2 regions of the Streptomyces sp. NPDC094147 genome follow, and region 2 is predicted to be linked to the other one. Evidence: riboswitches for the same ligand, from Rfam matches in the RefSeq annotation. Region 2 holds a riboswitch; the other holds the start of a gene.
What was found. Region 2 has a riboswitch for cobalamin ahead of metE (5-methyltetrahydropteroyltriglutamate--homocysteine S-methyltransferase). Riboswitches for the same ligand answer to the same signal wherever they lie in the genome.
Positions count from the first base shown of each region.

Region 1: another riboswitch for cobalamin. It lies ahead of ACIQ8J_RS00355 (cobalamin biosynthesis protein); the one in region 2 lies ahead of metE (5-methyltetrahydropteroyltriglutamate--homocysteine S-methyltransferase).

Region 1 covers NZ_JBIWHT010000001.1:65,057-70,795, reverse strand. The annotation lists gene ACIQ8J_RS00365 (putative cobaltochelatase) at 1-408, opposite strand, end outside; gene ACIQ8J_RS00360 (cobyric acid synthase) at 500-2,005, opposite strand; gene ACIQ8J_RS00355 (cobalamin biosynthesis protein) at 1,987-2,943, opposite strand; cobalamin riboswitch at 3,040-3,181, opposite strand; gene ACIQ8J_RS00350 (hypothetical protein) at 3,281-3,502, opposite strand; gene ACIQ8J_RS00345 (anion permease) at 3,526-4,788, opposite strand; gene ACIQ8J_RS00340 (lysozyme) at 4,922-5,692, opposite strand.
Region 2 covers NZ_JBIWHT010000008.1:145,771-151,509, forward strand. The annotation lists gene ACIQ8J_RS15350 (ABC transporter ATP-binding protein) at 1-733, shown strand, start outside; gene ACIQ8J_RS15355 (CbtA family protein) at 763-1,527, opposite strand; gene ACIQ8J_RS15360 (CbtB-domain containing protein) at 1,544-1,762, opposite strand; cobalamin riboswitch at 1,824-1,915, opposite strand; gene ACIQ8J_RS15365 (histidine phosphatase family protein) at 2,062-2,637, shown strand; cobalamin riboswitch at 2,636-2,856, shown strand; gene metE (5-methyltetrahydropteroyltriglutamate--homocysteine S-methyltransferase) at 3,014-5,338, shown strand.

The DNA.
Region 1 (5,739 bases), on a different contig from region 2:
CACGTACAGGATGCCGCGGTGGGCGTCCGCGAGCAGGCCCGGCTCGAAGGCCTTCACGCCCTCGCCGAGGGCGCGCTCGATGTCGAGGGCGCCCACCAGGCGGTCCTCCGATGCGCCCACCGGGAGCTCGACCATGCGCGCGGCGCGGGCGGCACCCGGCCCGGCCTCGTGCGGCCCGTCCGGGCACCGCGCGTCGGGCGCGGCGGGGTCGCAGCTGAAGCGGCAGCCCGCCACCACCGCCACCTCGGGCAGCAGATCCGCGAGGGCCCGGACGGCCGTGCTCTTCGCGGTGCCCTTCTCGCCCCGGACGAGGACACCGCCCACGGCCGGGCTGACGGCGTTCAGGAGCAGCGCAAGGCGCAGGTCGTCCATGCCGACGACGGCGGTGAACGGATACCGGGTGCTCATGTGCTGATCACTCCTTCGAGGGGCGGTCGATCGCTGCCGGCGGGGCCGGGCAGGGTGTGCGGCGGGCTGTCGTCGGCTGTGCGGGGCGCGTTCACGGTGCCCCCGGCGGGATGAACGGCAGCCCGGCGGGCGGGCCCTGCTCGATCAGGCGCAGCAGCGCGTCGGTGTCCGCGTGCTCTTCGATCAGGTCGCCGAGCCGGTCCAGCTGCTCTTCGCGCAGCGCGCCGAACGACGTGTCGGGGGCGGGCACGAAACGGCGGCCCGCGGCCCGCGCGACCTGTTCCAGGAAGCGGCGCCGGAAGCCGTCGCTCTCCAGCGAGCCGTGCCAGTGCGTGCCCCAGACCGCGCCCACCCGGCAACCATCCAAAAAGGCTTCCCCGCCCAGGACTTGGGCGACGCCGTGGTGGATCTCGTACCCCTCCACCTGCTCGCCGAGGGCCTCGCCGACGGGCCTGGCGAGCGTCTTCTCGGCGGCGAACCGAACCCGCACGGGCAGCAGTCCGAGACCGGGCACCGAGCCCGCCCGTGACTCGACCTCGTCCTCGATGTGCTCGCCGAGCAGCTGGAAGCCACCGCAGATCCCGAGCACCGGGCGCCCCTCGGCAGCCCTGCGCACCAGCTCTTCCGCGAGCCCCCGCTCCCTCAGCCACTCCAACGCGCGGACCGTGCCGCGCGTTCCCGGCACCACCACCAGGTCCGCGTCGGTGAGTTCCTCGGGCCGGTCCACGAAGCGGACGACCACACCGGGCTCGGCCGCGAGCGCGTCGACGTCCGTGAAGTTGGACATCAGCGGCACCGCGCAGACGGCGATGCGCAGCACGTCCTCGCCGACCGGCGGCGCGACGACCGATTCGCGCACCGCTCCGCGCATCGACACGCTCAGGCCGTCCTCCTCGTCGATGCCGAGGCCGTGGGCGTACGGCAGGATCCCGTAGGTGTGCCGGCCGGTGAGGCCGCGCAGCATCTCGATGCCGGGCTCAAGCAGCGACACATCGCCCCGGAACTTGTTGACGACGTACCCGGCGATCAGCGCCTGGTCCTCGGGGCTCAGCAGCGCCGTCGTCCCGAAGAACGAGGCGAACACCCCGCCCCGGTCGATGTCGCCGACCACGACCACGGGCAGCCGCGCGGCCCGCGCGATGCCCATGTTGACGATGTCGGTGCGCCGCAGATTGATCTCGGCCGGACTGCCCGCCCCCTCGCAGATCACGGCGTCATATGTGCCCCGCAGCTCCTCCAGGCACTCCAGGACGGTGCCGAGCAACGCCTGCTGGCGGCCCCCGTGGTAGCCGCGGGCGCTCAACTCGCCCACCGGCTTGCCCATGAGGACGACCTGGCTCGACCGGTCGCTCCCCGGCTTGAGCAGCACCGGGTTCATGAGCGCGGTCGGCTCCACGCGCGCCGCCTGCGCCTGCATGGCCTGCGCCCGCCCGATCTCCGCGCCCCCGCGCGTGACGAACGAGTTCAGCGACATGTTCTGCCCCTTGAAGGGCGCGACCTTGACGCCCTGGCGCACCAGCCAGCGGCAGATCCCGGCCGTGACGACGCTCTTGCCCGCGTCGGAGGTCGTGCCCGCGATCAGCAGCCCGCCACCCATGTACGTCCCTTCCTCACAGCGGCCCTCGTGGCGACGGCGGTGGCCAGCGTCAGCCAGCCCACCCGGCGCGAGAGCCGTACCGCCCGCTCGATGTCCGCGACTTCGACGGCCCGCCCGGATGCGTTCAGGACCGGCCGGTGCTCGACGCGCCCTCCGTAGGAGAGCGTGCCGCCCAGACGTACGCCGAGGGCCCCCGCGAACGAGGCCTCGACCGGGCCCGCGTTGGGGCTCGGGTGCCGGCCGGCATCGGCGCGCCAGGCCCGCACCGCACCCTTCTTGTCCGGGCCCGCGAGCGCCGCGAGGACGGCGGTGAGCCGGGCCCCCGGCCAGCCCGCCACATCGTCCAGGCGCGCCGAAGCCCAGCCGTATCTGCGGTACTTGGCCGATTTGTGCCCGACCATCGCGTCCAGCGTGTTGACCGCCCGGAAGCCCACGAGCCCCGGCACTCCGGCCAGCGCGCCCCACACCAGGGCGCCGACGACCGCGTCCGAGGTGTTCTCGGCCACCGACTCGACGACGGCACGGGCGATCTGGTCGGCGTCCAGGTACTGCGGGTCGCGCCCGCACAGGTGCGGCAGCCGCTCCCGGGCCACCTCCACATCGCCCGCGGCCAGCGCGCCGCCGATGGCCCGCGCCTCGCGGCCCAGCGAAGTGCCGCCCACCACCGTCCAGGTGGCGGCGGCGGTCAGCGCGGCGGCCGCGGCGGGACGGCCTCGTACGGCGCGGGAAAGCAGGGCCGCGGCGCCCGCGGCGCCGCCCGCGCACACGACGGTGTGCAGCGCGCCCCACCCGCGGTGGTCGCGCCACAGCACGCGCTCGACGGCGCCGGCCGCCCGCCCGAACGCGGCGACCGGATGCCCTCGGCGCGGATCGCCGAGCAGGAGGTCGCCGAGGAGTCCGGCCGTGGCGCCGTACGCGAAGCTGCGATCGGCCCGCACGGGCTCAGCCCGCCAGGCCGTCGCGTGGAACTGCGGTATGTCTCAACAGGCAGGCGCGCATGGCGGTATGTCCTCACTCAGGGTGTCCGCGCCCTGGTTCGACGTGACCGGCGGTGAGAGTTCCTGGCTCGCGGGGATCGCTCCCCGGTGACAGTGGCGGGACCGCGCCGGATTCGCACCGGCTTCCTCTTCTGCCGCCGTAGCTGGCCGGTGCAGTCCACCACGCTGCGAGAACACCCGTCAACTTGCTGTTGACCTGCGGCGCGAGAGTGTGCCGAGACACACAGCGAACCGCCCCCCGGCGGGGCCGGAGGGCGGTTCACGAGTGCGGTGCGGGTCAGCCGACGATCAAGTAGATCCCGTAGCCGACGGCCGCCGCGCAGAGCGCGAAGCAGGCGTACGCGCCGGTGCGGGCCAGGGCCGCGTTGCCGGAGCCGGAGGCCGCGGCCTCCTGCTTGGTGAGGCCGACGATGCCGAGGGTGAACAGGCCCACCAGGCCGACGGTCACCACGAGGCTGACGCCGAAGACGGAGCCGAGGGCCGCCCAGTCGATGTGCATGGGGATTCCTTACCTGTACCTGGTCAGACCGTCGCCGGGCGGGGCGGGTCGGCGGGGGTCACCGGGGCCGGGGCCTGGATCGTGGCCTTGAGGTCGGTGGCCGCGGCGGCGACGCCGGTCGGCGGCGGGGTGACCGCGGCGATCGCGGTGGTGATGACACCGGCGGGCTCGGCCGCTTCGGCGGGCGCGTCGGCGGTGACGTTGGTGTGGTCGACGGGCTGGCGGCGCGAGAGCGACCAGATGACGCCCGAACCGGCGATCAGGAGCACCGCGACGGCGGCGATGCCCCAGGCGCCCTGCCGGGTGAGGAACTCCGCTCCCGCGCCGACCAGTCCGGCCGCCGGCAGCGTCAGACACCAGGCGACGACCATGCGGGTGGCGGTGGACCAGCGGACCACACCGCCCTTGCGGCCGAGGCCCGCGCCCATGACCGAGCCGGTGCAGACCTGGGTGGTGGAGAGCGAGAAGCCGAGGTGCGAGGAGGTCAGGATGACCGCGGCGGCGCCGGTCTGGGCGGCGAAGCCCTGCGGCGGCCTGAGCTCGGTCAGCCCCTTGCCCATGGTGCGGATGATGCGCCAGCCGCCGAGGTAGGTGCCCAGCGCGATGGCGAGGCCGGCCGAGACGATGACCCACATCGGGGGGTTCGCACCCGGGTGCAGCACACCACTGGCGACCAGGGCGAGGGTGATGATGCCCATCGTCTTCTGGGCGTCGTTGGTGCCGTGGGCGAGCGAGACGAGGCCGGCGGAGGCGATCTGGCCCGCACGGTAGCCCTTGGCGGTGGCCTTCTCGTCGGTGTTCCGGTTGATCCGGTACGTGAGCCGGGTGGCCAGCATCGAGGCGATGCCCGCGACGATCGGGGCGGCGACGGCGGGGAGCAGCACCTTGGTGACGACCGTCGAGCCGTTGACCGAGGACCAGCCGGCCGACATGACCGCGGCGCCGATGAGGCCGCCGAACAGCGCGTGCGAGGAGCTGGAGGGCAGTCCGAGCAGCCAGGTCACCAGGTTCCAGAGGATGGCGCCGACCAGCGCCGCGAAGATCACCTCGGTTCTGATGCCTTTTTCGTCGATGATCCCGCCGGAGATCGTCTTGGCGACCTCCACTGACAGGAACGCGCCGACCAGGTTGAGCGCGGCGGACATGGCGACCGCCGTCTTGGGCTTCAGGGCGCCGGTCGAGATGGTGGTGGCCATCGCGTTGGCGGTGTCGTGGAAACCGTTCGTGAAATCGAACACGAGAGCTGTCGCGATCACGATCGCGAGCAGCAGTGTCATGTGTTCCATTTACCCAGGCAATCGTTCGACGTCAGTGGCTGGACGAACGTAAGTAACCTGGATGAACGGAAGGTGAACTGAGGCGGGCGTGGCGGTGTATGTGGCCGCTTTCCAACCCCCTCGGCCCAGCGGGAACCTCGCCTCAGCCCGCCGCGAGCCGCTCCAGCTGCGCAAAAGTCCCATTGAAGAGATTCTGGTCACCCGGCAGGCTCCCGCTGCCGTTGGCGTACTGCCAGAACGTCCAGTACGACCAGCCGGCCGGCAGCGCGCCCGGCGACGCGGCGTACCGGGCGAGCCACAGGGCGTGGGTCGCGGCGAAGGCCCGGCTGCCGCCGGTGCAGTCGTTCCACCAGCGGGCGGTCGTGTAGATCACCGGACGGCGGCCGGTGCGCAGCCGCACCTCGTCGCTGAACCCCGTGATCCAGTCGGTCATCGCGGCCGGGCTCAGCCCGTAGCACTTGTCGCTGCTGCCGCCCTTGGCGTCCTTGCCGTACGGGTTGTGCTCCAGGTCGAGCGCGGGCGGCAGCGTCCGGCCGTCGCGCCGCCAGCCGCCCCCGTTCCGCACGAAGTACGCGGCCTGCGTCCGGCCGGAGGACTGGTCGGGCACCGCGAAGTGGTAGGCGCCCCGGACCAGACCCGCTTGGCGGGCACCGTCGTACTGCTGCCCGAAGTAGGGATTGCGGTACGTCGTGGACTCGGTCGCCTTGACATAGACGAACGAGGCGCCCCGGTCCTTCGCGGAGCCCCAGTCGACGTTCTTCTGGTGCGAGGAGACATCGTGGCCGAGCGGTTTGCCCGCGGCGGACGCGCCGGGCAGCGCGGTGAGCGCGAGCGAGCCCGCGGCAAGGGCGGCGAGCGACGCCGCGAGCAGTGCCCGTACGCCGCGTCGAACCGGGTTGCGATCGCGAGCCATGGATCCCCCAGAATCCCGGTGTACAGCCTGATTTACGGAACAAATGC
Region 2 (5,739 bases):
GCAGCGCCGCGACCGCGTCGCCGAACTCCTCGGCCTGATCGGCCTGCCCGGACTCGGCGACCGCCACCCCCACCAGCTCTCCGGCGGCCAGCAGCAACGCGTGGCCCTCGCCCGCGCCCTTGCCCCCAGGCCCGAACTCCTGCTCCTGGACGAGCCGTTCGCCGCCCTCGACGCCACGCTGCGCACCGACCTGCGCGCCGAAGTCGCGGCGACCCTGCGCGCCGCCGGAGCGACCGCGGTCCTCGTCACCCACGACCAGGACGAGGCGCTCTCCTTCGCCGACACCATCGCCGTGATGCGGGCCGGCCTGATCGTGCAGCAGGCCGCACCCGAGGTCCTCTACCGCGAACCGGCCGACACCGCGGTCGCCGGCTTCCTCGGCGAAGCCAACATCGTCCCGGCCGGTATCGAGGGCATGCGCGCCGACACAGCCTTCGGCATCCTCAAACTGACCGTCAACGCCGGTGCGGCGCGCCGGGGACCGGTGCTCCTGAGGCCGCGCCAGCTGCGGCTGAGCGTCACCCCGGGCCCCGGCAAGGTGCGCACCCGGGTCCACCGGTGCCACTTCCGGGGAAGTGATCACCGGGTGGAACTCGTCGCACCGGAGACCGAGGGACTGCCCGGCCTCCTGGTCGCCTACACGGACGTGGCATGGCCCGAGGGCGAGGCGTACGTCGAGGTCGACGGCCCCGCCCACCCCGTCGAGGAACCCGCGACGCTCCCGCCTCGTTGACAGCGAGACGGGAGCGCGCCGTGAACTCGTCAGCCTGATACGGGAGTTGGCCGTGCGGTCGCGTCCTTCCTCGCGGCGGCGGCCGGACGGGGGTTGAGGAGCCGCTCGGCCAGGTGCCCGAAGACCAGGCCGAAGCAGGTCCAGAGGGTGAGCTGGATGCCCAGGGCGGCCAGCCGGAACTGCCACAGCAAGGTGGCGGAGAAGTCCTTGGGGACTTCGTTGATCGCCGGGAGGAACGCGTAGGCCAGGCCGACGGCGAGCACGAAGAACGCTCCGGCCGCGACGGTGGCGTACCAGTTGCCCAGGCGGGGTGCCAGGCGCTTGCCCAGGATGACGGTGGCGATCGCGAGGAGCACGCTCAGCACCATCATCAGGAAGTACAGCGTGGTGCGCTTGCCGATGGTGTCGGGGTCGCCGATCGACGGCGGGTTGGCGGGGTACTTCAGGAACGGCACCACGTACACCGCCAGCAGACCGGCGCCGGACAGCAGGAGTGCGGTGGCGCGCGGGCCGAAACGGCCGGTGCGGCCGAGGGCGAAGCAGTAGGCGAGGGCGGCGATGCCACCGAGCGCCACGCCGTAGACGAGGACGCCGGTGGCGAGACCGGCGGTGGACTGCAGGGAGCGGCTGACCACTGCCATGCCGTGGTCATGGGTGTGGGCGTCTTCGTAGGCGATGGCCGCGTCCACGCGGGGCTCGCCGAGGAAGTAGGCGACGGCGAGCGCGAGCAGCCCGGCGGCGAGGCCGGCGAGCATGCCGCGCACCAGGAGGTTTCTGACGGTTGCGGAGTTCATGGTGTCGGGTCCCCGGTCAGTGGCAGGGGAAGCCGAGCAGGTGGCGGCCGTCGTGCACCCACTCGTGCACGTTCTCGCCGGAGATCACGGAGGTGGCGCCCTGCTCGGCGCCGACGAAGTAGAGCAGGACCAGCATCAGGATGCCGAAGAAGACCGCCCAGGGCAGGATCGCCCCGACCGGCAGCTTGGCGGGAAGTGCGGGGGTGGCGGCGGGCTGGGCGACGGACTGCGCCATGGCAGGAACCTCCTGGGGAACTCGCGTCCCGTTTCGGTGGTGCACAGGACGACGGCAGCGGGTCTGACTTGCTCGACGTTCGCCGCCCCACGGACGGGGCGGCTGCTGCTGGGCTTACAGTGGCGCGACCGTGCCGGGCTCTCACCGGCTTCCGTCATGCCGTCGTCAATATCGGCGGAAAGGTACCGCGAAGCGGTGGGCACGCCAAGGGCGTACGCGGCGGTCATGAGGGGCGCAGCGGATCCGGTGTGCTCCCAACACCCGTCGTACGAAGGCCGGTTGACCGTGAAGGGGCGCACATGACCACCCGAGTGATCCTGGTCTCGCCGGCGAGCAGTGAGGCACTGCGTCAGGCGCGCTTCGATGCCGACAGCCCGCTGGACGCCGCGGGGATCCGCCGGGCCCGCTCGGCCGCCGATGCGCTGCCGGCCGCCACCCGGACCGCGGTCTCTCCCGGCGTCCGCTGCCGGCAGACCGCTGACGCACTCGGCCTGTCGGCGGTGCCGGACGCGGCCCTGGCGGGCTGCGCCATGGGGCGCTGGCACGGCAGGACCCTGGACGAGGTGAGTGCCGCCGAGCCGGCGGAAGTGGCCGCCTGGCTGGCGGATCCGGCGTGTGCCCCGCACGGAGGGGAGTCGCTGCTGACGCTGTGCGGCCGGGCCGGTGACTGGCTGGCGGCAGCGGCACGCCAGGAGGGCCGGGTGATCGCGGTGGCGGAGCCCGATGTCGTACGGGCCGCGGTGGTACGGGCCTTGGGGCTGCCGGAGCAGTTGTTCTGGCGGATCGATGTGCCCCCGCTGACCGCGGTGGAGCTGAGCGGCCGGGCCGGCCGGTGGAATCTGCGGGCCGGGCGGCCGCTGGGAGGCGCCGGGTAGGCTGGCGGGTGCAGCTGGTTCGCCCTGTCCGCCAGGCAGGTGCGTCGCAAGAGGGAACCCGGTGGGAATCCGGGACTGCCCCGCAGCGGTGAGTGGGAACGACCGCCGTCATACGCACTGGGTCCGGGAGTCCGGGTCCGGGAAGCGACGGCCAGTAGGTGTCTGCCCCGGCAGACGTGCCCGCGAGTCCGAAGACCTGCCACTGCCCGTACGCGATCGGTCGCGTGCGGAGATCCGGTGACCTCGAGGGCGGGTCGGCGCACACATCTGGCGGGCACCCGCGGCGACACAGCGCCGGGGACCGCCCGGTCTGCCGTCCCTTCGCGCTCTCGCCCCGTCTCCGGGTCGCTCTGAACAGCTCGCGAAGGAGAGTCCTGTGACCAGCAAGTCCACAGCCGCGGCAGCACGGGCCACCGTGCACGGCTACCCCCGCCAGGGGCAGCGGCGGGAACTGAAGAAGGCCGTCGAGGGGTACTGGAAGGGCCGCGTCAGCGCCGTCGAACTCCGGCGGACCGCCGCCGAACTGCGCGCCGCCAACTGGCGACGGCTCGCCGACGCCGGCATCCACGAGGTCCCGACCGGCGACTTCTCGTACTACGACCACGTCCTGGACACCTCCGTCATGGTCGGCGCGATCCCGGCCCGCCACCGGGCCGCCGTCGAGGCCGACGCCCTGGACGGCTACTTCGCGATGGCCCGCGGCACCCAGGACGTGGCGCCCCTGGAGATGACCAAGTGGTTCGACACCAACTACCACTACCTCGTCCCCGAACTCGCCCCCGACACCGTCTTCACCGCCGACAGCGCCCAGCGGGTCGCCGAGCTGAAGGAGGCCCTCGCGCTCGGCCTCACCGCGCGCCCGGTCCTCGTCGGCCCGGTCACCTACCTGCTCCTGGCCAAGCCCGCCCCGGGAGTCACGGCCGACTTCGAGCCGCTGACACTCCTCGACCGGCTGCTTCCCGCATACGCCGAGGTCCTCGCCGATCTCCGCGCGGCCGGGGCGGACTGGGTGCAGCTGGACGAGCCCGCCCTCGTCCAGGACCGCACCCCGGCCGAACTGAACGCGGCCGCCCGCGCCTACCGCGCCCTCGGCGCCCTCACCGACCGCCCGCGACTGCTGATCGCCTCGTACTTCGACCGGCTCGGCGAGGCCCTGCCCGTCCTGGCCAAGGCGCCCGTCGAGGGGCTGGCCCTGGACTTCACCGGCCCCGCCGCGGCCAACCTCGACGACCTCGCGGCCGTCGGCGGCCTGCCCGGCAAGCGCCTGGTCGCCGGCGTCGTCAACGGCCGCAACATCTGGATCAACGACCTGCAGAAGTCCCTGTCCACCCTGGGCACCCTGCTCGGCCTGGCCGACCGTGTCGATGTGGCGTCCTCCTGCTCCCTGCTGCACGTCCCGCTCGACGCCACCGCCGAACGCGACATCGAACCGCAGATCGCCCGCTGGCTGGCCTTCGCCCACCAGAAGACCACCGAGATCGTCACGCTCGCCCGGGGCCTCGCCCAGGGCACCGGCACCATCGCGGCCGAACTCGCCGCCAACCGCGCCGACCTGGCCTCCCGCGCCACCTCCCCGATCACCCGCGACCCGGAAGTACGCGCCCGCACCGCCGCCGTCACCGAGGAGGACGCACGCCGCGCCCAGCCCTACGCCGAGCGGGCCGCAGCCCAGCGCGCCCGCCTGCGCCTGCCACTGCTGCCCACCACCACCGTCGGCTCCTTCCCGCAGACCGCCGAACTGCGCACCGCCCGCGCCGACTTGCGCGCCGGACGCATCGACTCCGCCGCGTACGAGGAGCGGATCGAGACCGAGATCCGCGAGGTCGTCTCCTTCCAGGAGAAGACGGGCATCGACGTCCTGGTGCACGGCGAGCCCGAACGCAACGACATGGTCCAGTACTTCGCCGAGCAGCTCACCGGCTACCTCGCCACCCAGCACGGCTGGGTCCAGTCCTATGGCACCCGCTACGTCCGCCCGCCGATCCTGGCCGGGGACATCTCCCGACCGGAACCCATGACGGTGCGCTGGACGACGTACGCACAGACGCTGTCGGACCGCCCCGTCAAGGGCATGCTCACCGGCCCGGTCACCATGCTCGCCTGGTCCTTCGTCCGCGACGACCAGCCGCTCGGCGACACCGCCCGCCAGGTCGCCCTCGCCCTGCGCGAGGAGGTCAACGACCTTGAAGCAGCCGGGAGTTCGGTGATCCAGGTGGACGAACCCGCGCTGCGCGAGACGCTGCCGCTGCGTGCCGCCGACCGACCCGCCTACCTGGAGTGGGCCACCCGGGCATTCCGTCTGACCACCGGCGGCGTACGCGCGGACACCCAGATCCACACCCACATGTGCTACGCCGAGTTCGGCGACATCCTGACGGCCATCGACGACCTCGACGCCGACGTCATCAGCCTGGAGGCCGCCCGCTCCCACATGCGCGTCGCCGACGAACTGGCCACCGCCGGCTACCCGCGCGAAGTGGGGCCCGGTGTCTACGACATCCACTCCCCGCGCGTGCCCGGCGCCGACGAAGCAGCGGCCCTGCTGCGCAAGGGACTTGAGGCCATCCCGGCCGAGCGGTTGTGGGTCAACCCCGACTGCGGCCTCAAGACCCGCGGCTGGCCCGAGGTGCGAGCCTCGCTGGAGAACCTGGTGAGCGCGGCCCGTGACGTCCGAGGCGGCTTGCCCGGCACGGCCTCCTGAGCCGACCAGCGGCCGGGGCGGGCCCGCCCGGTGCCCGCCCCGGCCCAGCGCGGCCCAGGTCTCCCCGACTTCCTCGGCTCACGGGGCGGGTCTCCCCGGTCTTCGCAGCCGGTTCGCCGCCCGGCGCGTAACGTGGCGCGCCATGAAGATCCTCATCTCTGAGGAGCTTCGCTGCGGCCTGCGGCGATTCGTAGTGCGGGGCCCTGTGCAGGGTGTGTGAGCGGAGCTGCGAGCACAGATGGATGGCGATCTGCCGTCCGGGCACGGGCTGTTGGGGGAGCTGATCAGGCATCCGGAGGCATTGCGCCTTGCGGAGCTGTCGGAGCATCTGGCCTCTTCCGGCTGCCCGCCGAAGCACCCGCCGATGCGCTCCTCCCTGGGGGTGCCGACGCGGGCAACTC